DNA from 2 places in the Psychrobacillus sp. FSL W7-1493 genome. Region 1 is predicted to be linked to the other one. Evidence: a T-box and tRNA genes for the amino acid it is inferred to sense, from the RefSeq annotation. Region 1 holds a T-box; the other holds one or more tRNA genes.
What was found. The T-box of region 1 lies ahead of ileS (isoleucine--tRNA ligase). A T-box ahead of a tRNA ligase gene usually reads a tRNA of that ligase, here a tRNA-Ile.
Positions count from the first base shown of each region.

Region 1 (5,067 bases):
GTAAAAATGGGCAAGCTGCTCTGGCTTAGTCCATTCTAGGTCCCACTCGGCGATACATATGCGCTTAGCTACCTTCTTTAATCGTTTAAGATAAGAAAGCAATATAGCAGGATCTTGAAAATACCAAAGACAGTGAGAGAGAATAGCTACATCGTATGTCTCTTCTATATTCATCATGAGGAAGTCTGCTTCTAAATCAAAAGATAATCGGGTACCTATTGGGGAGGATTTTATAAAGTCAGTTGCTTCTCCTAAGGTTATGGGTTTACCGTAATCTCTGCCAGCAATATCAATTGCCATTACAAATCCTGTTTCACCTACTGCATCTGCCAATGCAACTGTGGTATCACCTTGACCACACCCGATTTCTAGCACTCTCATGCCCTTTTCAATATTAAATGCCTGTACTAGCCCTAGGCGATGTTGAAGCTGTATAAGTTGAATAGAAGAATCTCCTACAGTTTTCATATAAGATAATAATTTTTCCATTTTCTCTACCCTTTCACTAAAGTTTAGGCGAAAATAAACAATAGTATGAATTAATGTAATATACTTACTTTATCATAATTTAAAAATAAAAGGAGGAGCAAAATGATCAAGAAGCTACTGGATGAAACTCAAAATATCAGCTACTTTGTTTACTTAACTAACCGAGGAGATGCCTTCCCTAAAATAGGTGATAGCCTAGAGGAAATCTATACAAACCTTCGAGAAGAAGTTTCTATGGGTTACACGGATCTGTGGGTGTTAAAGAGAGTTGGATTGCTGAATAAGCATGATACATTCTATTTTTCAGAAAACGATCGAACAGCAGATGACGAATTAAAAAGAGCCCAATACCTTCCTGAAAGGATTTATATCACATTCACCTTTGTACAAATTAACGAAGCAACTCCACCTATGTGTACCAATTCAGGCGGCACGATGACCCACCTTACTTATAAAGAGGCAGAAGAGTATGCTGTTAAACATATTGATAAAATGAAACAGAAATATCCAGAAAGAGAGTTTTATGTTTTATTCGCTCGTTTAGTGGAGAGTAATACTTGGCATTAATAGAGACATGAAAAGGGACCATTCGCGAAAGAATGTCCCTTTTTTTAGTATTTATTCGAGTGCTATTTCAATCTCATGACCACCAATTGTCACATTTATACCTGATACTCTTTGTTGTTTAACGATAAGCTGATTTATTAATACACTTTGCTCTAACAATGGATAAAAATTGTTTATGACTGCAAGCATCTCGGGAGTTGTGTGAAGGCTGATATTTACTCTTTTTTCTACAGGTAAAAGCAACTGCTTCCGATAGGATTGGATCGCTCTGATTAACTCACGCATCCACCCCTCATGTATCAAGGCTTCTGTTAATGTCACATTTATCAAAACAGTCATGTCATTACTAGTTCCATAAGCAAAGCCATCCTTTACTTTTTTCTCTATTAAAACGTCTTCTAGTAAAACAAGATTTTCTTCTAACTTTATGCTTCTATTTTGAATAAGCTCGCTTACCTGACTAGATGTTAAGTTATTTAGCCTCATATTAATACTATTTGATTGTTTGCCAAACTTAGCAGCTGATTTTTTAAAATCTAATCTCACAGTTGAAGTAAAATATTCCTCTCTGCTGTTAAGCAGATGAATCTCCTTGATATTTAGCTCTTCCATTATAATACTTTCATATGCATTCCAATTTAGTGGTTTGCTGCTCATCACAAACAATTGTGCTAGTGGCTGCTTTACCTTTATAGCAAGACTGTTGCGAATGCTTCTTCCTAGTTCCACAACCTGTAATACCTCACCCATCTCCTGCTCGAGTAATTGATCGATTAGGGATTCATCAGACTGTGGGTAATCCGTAAGATGGACACTTTTTCCGGTAAGTGCCACGTATATCTCTTCAACGATAAAAGGTGTAAATGGCGCAAGTAATTGGCTTACTTTAGTCAATACCTCGTAAAGCGTTTCATATGCTGCTACTTTATCGTTATTGAGACCACTTGACCAAAAACGTTCCCTCGATCTTCTAATGTACCAGTTGCTTATTTGTTCCACTAAACGTGCAATATCTCTTGCTGCACTCGTAAAGTTAAACTCATCTAATTTAATGTTAACGTTGCGAATGGTACTATGAAGGCAGGATAGAATCCACTTATCTAATGTTGTTTGCTGAAGTGCTTTATCTCCCGTTACGACATATTTGTCTAAAGAAGTATAGAGTCTATAAAAATGATAAACATTGTCTAGTGTATCAACCAGCTTAGATTTCGCCTCTTGAACAATTCGTTCGGAAAATCTTTTTGCATTCCAGGGGGCACTGTCAACGAGTAAAGCCCATCTCAGTGAATCTGCCCCATAGTATTGGATCAGCTCAACAGGATCCAACGCATTCCCTTTGCTTTTAGACATCTTTTGGCCGTTCTCATCTAAAATATGCCCAGTGGAAAGAACACGCTTGTATGGTGACTTGCCTGTGAACAGTGTAGAAACAGCCAAAAGACTGTAAAACCATCCTCTTGTTTGATCAATCCCCTCTACTATCAAATCTGCTGGAAACTGTTTAGAGAATAGCTTGTCATTCTCAAATGGAGAATGATATTGGGCAAATGGCATAGAACCGCTGTCAAACCATACATCGATTACCTCAGGAGTTCTCATCATAGCTCCAGCACACGACGGACAACAGAGGCGAACATCATCTACGTATGGCTTATGGAGCTCAATACTTCCTAGAGGATGTAGCGAATACTTGCTCAATTCTTCTATACTTTTAGGGGCGATCTCAAGCTTACAATTGCTGCATTCCCACACATTAAGTGGGGTGCCCCAATAACGATTACGACTGATATTCCAATCGACCATTTGCTCTAAAAAGTTGCCGAACCTACCATGTTTGAGGTGCTCTGGATGCCAAGATACGGATTCATTATTAGCTAAAAATTGTTCTTTTAAGGCTGTAGTTTGTATAAACCAGCTTTCCATTGCGTAATAGAGCAATGGGGAATCACAGCGCCAGCAAAAGGGATAGCTATGCTCGTATTTCTCCTTGTAAAACAGTAGCCCTTTATGGGAGAGTAATCGTATAATCTCTAAATCACATTCTTTAACAAAACGTCCTTCCAACCCCTCGACGGCTATTGTAAACCTCCCTCTTTCATCTACTACATGAGTAAAAGGCAAGCTATTTTCCTTCATCACTTTGTAATCTTCTTCCCCATACGCTGGTGCGATATGGACAATACCAGTTCCGCTATCACTTGAAACATAATTTGCGGTAACTACTTTATATCCCTTTTTTACATGTACAAGATCAAAAAGTGGGGTATAGGAAAGACCCTCTAATTCTGCCCCCTTTAAGGTGGAAAGAATCTCATATCCAGCTTTCAATACTTTTTTAACTAAATCTTTCGCGAGGATATATACCTCCTGCCCTTTCTTTGCTCGAACATATTCAAGCGAAGGATTAACCGCCAAGGCTACATTTGCCGGCAGTGTCCAAGGAGTAGTAGTCCATCCAAGAAAATACTCATTCTCTTTATGTGTAAGTTTAAACTTAACTATTGCGGATAAGTCTTTAACCGTTTTATACCCTTGGGATACCTCGTGTGAACTTAAGGTCGTTTGACAACTAGGACAATATGGGGAAACTCTATGACCTTTTTGCAGCAGACCTTGATCATGTATAGTACCAAGGATATTCCATACACTTTCAATGTAGCTATTACTCATCGTCATATAGGGGCTATCCATATCGACCCAGTATCCCAGCTTTTCTGTGAAGTCACGCCATTCCTTTTCGTAAACAAATACGCTTTCCTTACATTTCTTGATAAATGCTTCGACTCCATAGTCTTCAATATCCTTCTTACCAGAAATACCAAGCTGTTTTTCTACGCCAAGTTCAACTGGTAGCCCGTGGGTATCCCAGCCTGCTTTTCTAATGACCTGATAACCCTTCATTGTTTTATATCTAGCGACCAGATCCTTGATTGTTCTACCGAGGGCATGCCCTACATGTGGCATGCCGTTCGCTGTAGGAGGACCTTCATAAAACACAAATGTAGGATTTCCATCTCGTTGCTCAATAGATGCCTGAAATACATTATGCTCCTCCCACATTTTTCGTATCTGCTGCTCGCGTTGTATAACCGTCTTCTTTACGTCCTTGTTAACCATCTGATATCACTCCTCGTTCAATTTAATAAAACATACAAAAAACCCGCCCCAGTAAAGGGACGGGTTTAACCGTGATACCACCCTAATTCCATTGAAATCTTCACCTCAATAGCACTTAGCCACGTACAAGCATACGCGTTCCTTTTAACGGTAGACACCCGATCACACTTACTTAGTTCAGTGCGACTTCTCAGAGAGGATTTTCAAAAATAACCTAAACACCGACTTTCAGCATAGCGTCGGCTCTCTTTGGAATAGATTTATCTTTTACTTTTTCTCATCAACGAATTTGTATGGTTTTATTGTGGATAAATTTATCATGTATGTAAAACTAATGTCAATAGGATTATTTATTACTTAGCGAAAAATATAAATATTCGTTCTTTTAGTTCGTTTCAAATGTTACTTATCAAAGGTACATGCTTATTCTCTAAGCGCATAATAAATTAGAAAGTCTACCCATTCTTCCTCTTCCATTGAAAATTTCTCTCGTGTACACTCGTATTTGAAGCCGGCTCTTTTAGCAAGATTTTCGGACGGCCTATTATCAACATTAATATGAAGTTCAATTCGTTGGAAATTTAAAGAGTCAAAAAAATAATTTTTAGCTTCTCTCACACTTTCGACTCCATACCCCTTTTTCCAATATTGGTTATGAATAGAATATCCCATCATCGCCCATTGATAATCCATCCTAAGAATTGTGATTAGTTCTATCTTTCCGATATTAACTCCATCCTCTTTTCTAAAAATACCCAATATGTACATTTCGTCGTTCTCTTGAGCCTTATTAAAACCTTTAATCCATTCAGAGAACCATTCCTTAGACGCCTTCTTCATTATTTTGTATCCTTCGTCGTATTTATATTGAGAAGGTAATCGATGATTGAA
Region 1 covers NZ_JBBOSB010000001.1:2,107,563-2,112,629, forward strand. Annotated here, with positions in the region: gene MKX96_RS10700 (class I SAM-dependent methyltransferase) at 1-489, opposite strand, end outside; gene MKX96_RS10705 (hypothetical protein) at 592-1,056, shown strand; gene ileS (isoleucine--tRNA ligase) at 1,108-4,176, opposite strand; T-box leader at 4,229-4,469, opposite strand; gene MKX96_RS10715 (GNAT family N-acetyltransferase) at 4,600-5,067, opposite strand, start outside.

Region 2 (5,067 bases), on a different contig from region 1:
AAGTTATTTTTTTTCTCTTAATTGTTCTCATAGCTGGTGGTCAAGTCCGTGCATTTTATAATAAAAGAAAACAGAAATAACAGGGATAAAAATAGGAAAGATATTTCTATTCAGTTCTAGCTTTAATCACAAGCTTTTATTCGTGGTTTGCAAATCCTAATTTCAAATAGGAAAACAATTGTTTAGGAATTACCTTACATACATAAAAACCTTTTTTAAGATATAAATAACAACGAGGGAAGTCAATGCTTAAATCCCAATCAGTCGGAAAATCTGATATTGGTCCTAGTCTTTTTTGTTTTTTAAAGGCAATTAAATAGTCTTAAACAAAATAAAAAAGCCGCCACCGATTACTCGGTGACGACTTTCTTTGGTGCCCAGCGACGTCCTACTCTTGCAGGGGGACCCTCCAACTACCATCGGCGGCTCCGAAACCAGATGGGCGGCAGATTTCTTTGTCAGCCGCAGTCGTTCGGTTCTCGCGTATGCCATACGCTCCGAGCCTCTCTTCCTTGCTTCCTCGAACTCTTTGCCCCTCCGGCTTCTCGCTCACTTTCTTAGGGAGAGAGTGCCTTCGGCTTTTTTTCATTTTAAACAAAACAAAAAAGCCGCCACCGATTACTCGGTGACGACTTCCTTTAGTTGCCCAGCGACGTCCTACTCTTGCAGGGAGAGACCCCCAACTACCATCGGCGCTGAAGAGCTTAACTTCCGTGTTCGGTATGGGAACGGGTGTGACCTCTTCGCCATCATCACTAGACCTTTTCGGCTTTCAATACATGATTGAAACCCTCAGAGTTGTTCACTCAAAACTGGATAAAAGACATCATTAATCGAAACAAACAATTTGGTTAAGTCCTCGATCGATTAGTATTCGTCAGCTGCACGTGTCGCCACGCTTCCACCCCGAACCTATCTACCTCATCGTCTTTGAGGGATCTTACTTACTTGCGTAATGGGAAATCTCATCTTGAGGGGGGCTTCGTGCTTAGATGCTTTCAGCACTTATCCCGTCCACACATAGCTACCCAGCGATGCCCTTGGCAGAACAACTGGTACACCAGCGGTGTGTCCATCCCGGTCCTCTCGTACTAAGGACAGCTCCTCTCAAATTTCCTACGCCCACGACGGATAGGGACCGAACTGTCTCACGACGTTCTGAACCCAGCTCGCGTACCGCTTTAATGGGCGAACAGCCCAACCCTTGGGACCGACTACAGCCCCAGGATGCGATGAGCCGACATCGAGGTGCCAAACCTCCCCGTCGATGTGGACTCTTGGGGGAGATAAGCCTGTTATCCCCGGGGTAGCTTTTATCCGTTGAGCGATGGCCCTTCCATGCGGAACCACCGGATCACTAAGCCCGTCTTTCGACCCTGCTCGACTTGTAGGTCTCGCAGTCAAGCTCCCTTCTGCCTTTACACTCTTCGAATGATTTCCAACCATTCTGAGGGAACCTTTGGGCGCCTCCGTTACACTTTAGGAGGCGACCGCCCCAGTCAAACTGCCCGCCTGACACTGTCTCCTACCCGGGTTACGGGTATGGGTTAGAATTTCAATACAACCAGGGTAGTATCCCACCGACGCCTCCTCCGAAGCTGGCGCTCCGGGCTCTAAGGCTCCTACCTATCCTGTACAAGTTGCACCAAAATTCAATATCAAGCTACAGTAAAGCTCCACGGGGTCTTTCCGTCCTGTCGCGGGTAACCTGCATCTTCACAGGTACTATAATTTCACCGAGTCTCTCGTTGAGACAGTGCCCAGATCGTTACGCCTTTCGTGCGGGTCGGAACTTACCCGACAAGGAATTTCGCTACCTTAGGACCGTTATAGTTACGGCCGCCGTTTACTGGGGCTTCAATTCGCACCTTCGCTTGCGCTAAGCACTCCTCTTAACCTTCCAGCACCGGGCAGGCGTCAGCCCCTATACTTCACCTTACGGTTTTGCAGAGACCTGTGTTTTTGCTAAACAGTCGCCTGGGCCTATTCACTGCGGCTCTTCTAGGCTATTCACCCAAAAGAGCACCCCTTCTCCCGAAGTTACGGGGTCATTTTGCCGAGTTCCTTAACGAGAGTTCTCTCGCTCACCTTAGGATTCTCTCCTCGACTACCTGTGTCGGTTTGCGGTACGGGCACCTCCCACCTCGTTAGAGGCTTTTCTTGGCAGTGTGAAATCAGGAACTCCGGACATACGTCCTTGCCATCACAGCTCAATGTTACAGAGTGCGGATTTGCCTACACTCACACCTCACTGCTTGGACGTGCATAACCAACAGCACGCTTACCCTATCCTACTGCGTCCCCCCATCACTCAAACGGTGGGGTGGTGGTACAGGAATATCAACCTGTTGTCCATCGTCTACGCCTATCGGCCTCGACTTAGGTCCCGACTAACCCTGAGCGGACGAGCCTTCCTCAGGAAACCTTAGTCATACGGTGGATGGGATTCTCACCCATCTTTCGCTACTCATACCGGCATTCTCACTTCTAAGCGCTCCACCAGTCCTTCCGGTCTGACTTCAACGCCCTTAGAACGCTCTCCTACCACTGATACCAAAGGTATCAATCCACAGCTTCGGTGATTTGTTTAGCCCCGATACATTTTCGGCGCAGCGTCACTCGACCAGTGAGCTATTACGCACTCTTTAAATGATGGCTGCTTCTAAGCCAACATCCTGGTTGTCTAAGCAACGCCACATCCTTTTCCACTTAACAAATACTTTGGGACCTTAGCTGGTGGTCTGGGCTGTTTCCCTCTTGACTACGGATCTTATCACTCGCAGTCTGACTCCCAAACATAAATCATTGGCATTCGGAGTTTGTCTGAATTCGGTAACCCGGGATGGGCCCCTAGTCCAAACAGTGCTCTACCTCCAAGATTCTAACGTTTGAGGCTAGCCCTAAAGCTATTTCGGAGAGAACCAGCTATCTCCAGGTTCGATTGGAATTTCTCCGCTACCCACACCTCATCCCCGCACTTTTCAACGTGCGTGGGTTCGGACCTCCAGTAAGTGTTACCTCACCTTCATCCTGGACATGGGTAGATCACCTGGTTTCGGGTCTACGACCACATACTCATTCGCCCTATTCAGACTCGCTTTCGCTGCGGCTCCGTCTTCTCAACTTAACCTCGCATGTAATCGTAACTCGCCGGTTCATTCTACAAAAGGCACGCCATCACCCGTTAACGGGCTTTGACTATTTGTAGGCACACGGTTTCAGGGTCTATTTCACTCCCCTTCCGGGGTGCTTTTCACCTTTCCCTCACGGTACTGGTTCACTATCGGTCACTAGGTAGTATTTAGCCTTGGGAGATGGTCCTCCCGGATTCCGACGGAATTTCACGTGTTCCGCCGTACTCAGGATACACTCTGGAGGGAATGAACTTTTGACTACGGGGCTTTTACCCTATCCTGCGGACCTTTCCAGGTCGCTTCGTCTAGCTCATTCTTTTGTAACTCCGTATAGAGTGTCCTACAACCCCAAGAGGCAAGCCTCTTGGTTTGGGCTCTTCCCGTTTCGCTCGCCGCTACTCAGGGAATCGAATTTTCTTTCTCTTCCTCCAGGTACTTAGATGTTTCAGTTCCCTGGGTGTGTCTCAGATGCGCTATGTATTCACGCAAATGTACTGCCCCATTACGGGCAGTGGGTTTCCCCATTCGGAAATCTTCGGATCGAAGCTCACTTACAGCTCCCCGAAGCATATCGGTGTTAGTGCCGTCCTTCATCGACTCCTAGTGCCAAGGCATCCACCGTGCGCCCTTATTAACTTAACCTAAAAGTTAAAAGTACTACACTTGCAATCACGTAAGTGATCACAATTTGAATATCTTGCGTTTGTTTCTTTTTTTGATGTCGTTTTATCCAGTTTTCAAAGAACAAATTATTTCGTTGGTGGAGCCTAGCGGGATCGAACCGCTGACCTCCTGCGTGCAAGGCAGGCGCTCTCCCAGCTGAGCTAAGGCCCCGAAATAAAAAAAGGTATGGTGGGCCTAAATGGACTCGAACCATCGACCTCACGCTTATCAGGCGTGCGCTCTAACCAGCTGAGCTATAGGCCCTCTTTGAATTTCCATATCTATTAAAAATATTAATATACATGAACATTCAAAACTGAACTGCAAAACGTTAAGATACAGATAAAGATCTGTATTCCGAATATATCCTTAGAAAGGAGGTGATCCAGCCGCACCTTCCGATACGGCTACCTTGTTACGACTTCACCCCAATCATCTGTCCCACCTTCGGCGGCTGGCTCCCAAAAGGGTTACCCCACCGACTTCGGGTGTTACAAACTCTCGTGGTGTGACGGGCGGTGTGTACAAGGCCCGGGAACGTATTCACCGTGGCATGCTGATCCACGATTACTAGCGATTCCGGCTTCATGTAGGCGAGTTGCAGCCTACAATCCGAACTGAGAACGGTTTTATGGGATTTGCTCACCCTCGCGGGGTTGCGACCCTCTGTACCGTCCATTGTAGCACGTGTGTAGCCCAGGTCATAAGGGGCATGATGATTTGACGTCATCCCCACCTTCCTCCGGTTTATCACCGGCAGTCACCTTAGAGTGCCCAACTGAATGCTGGCAACTAAGATCAAGGGTTGCGCTCGTTGCGGGACTTAACCCAACATCTCACGACACGAGCTGACGACAACCATGCACCACCTGTCACCGCTGTCCCCGAAGGGAAAAGCCTATCTCTAGGCCGGTCAGCGGGATGTCAAGACCTGGTAAGGTTCTTCGCGTTGCTTCGAATTAAACCACATGCTCCACCGCTTGTGCGGGCCCCCGTCAATTCCTTTGAGTTTCAGTCTTGCGACCGTACTCCCCAGGCGGAGTGCTTAATGCGTTAGCTGCAGCACTAAGGGGCGGAAACCCCCTAACACTTAGCACTCATCGTTTACGGCGTGGACTACCAGGGTATCTAATCCTGTTTGCTCCCCACGCTTTCGCGCCTCAGCGTCAGTTACAGACCAGAAAGCCGCCTTCGCCACTGGTGTTCCTCCAAATCTCTACGCATTTCACCGCTACACTTGGAATTCCGCTTTCCTCTTCTGTACTCAAGT
Region 2 covers NZ_JBBOSB010000002.1:58,586-63,652, reverse strand. Annotated here, with positions in the region: gene MKX96_RS17775 (hypothetical protein) at 1-80, shown strand, start outside; rRNA gene rrf (5S ribosomal RNA) at 645-760, opposite strand; rRNA gene MKX96_RS17765 (23S ribosomal RNA) at 848-3,776, opposite strand; tRNA gene MKX96_RS17760 (tRNA-Ala) at 3,893-3,968, opposite strand; tRNA gene MKX96_RS17755 (tRNA-Ile) at 3,985-4,061, opposite strand; rRNA gene MKX96_RS17750 (16S ribosomal RNA) at 4,171-5,067, opposite strand, start outside.
Region 2: it encodes a tRNA-Ile, which carries the amino acid that the T-box ahead of ileS (isoleucine--tRNA ligase) is inferred to sense. The anticodon was not compared.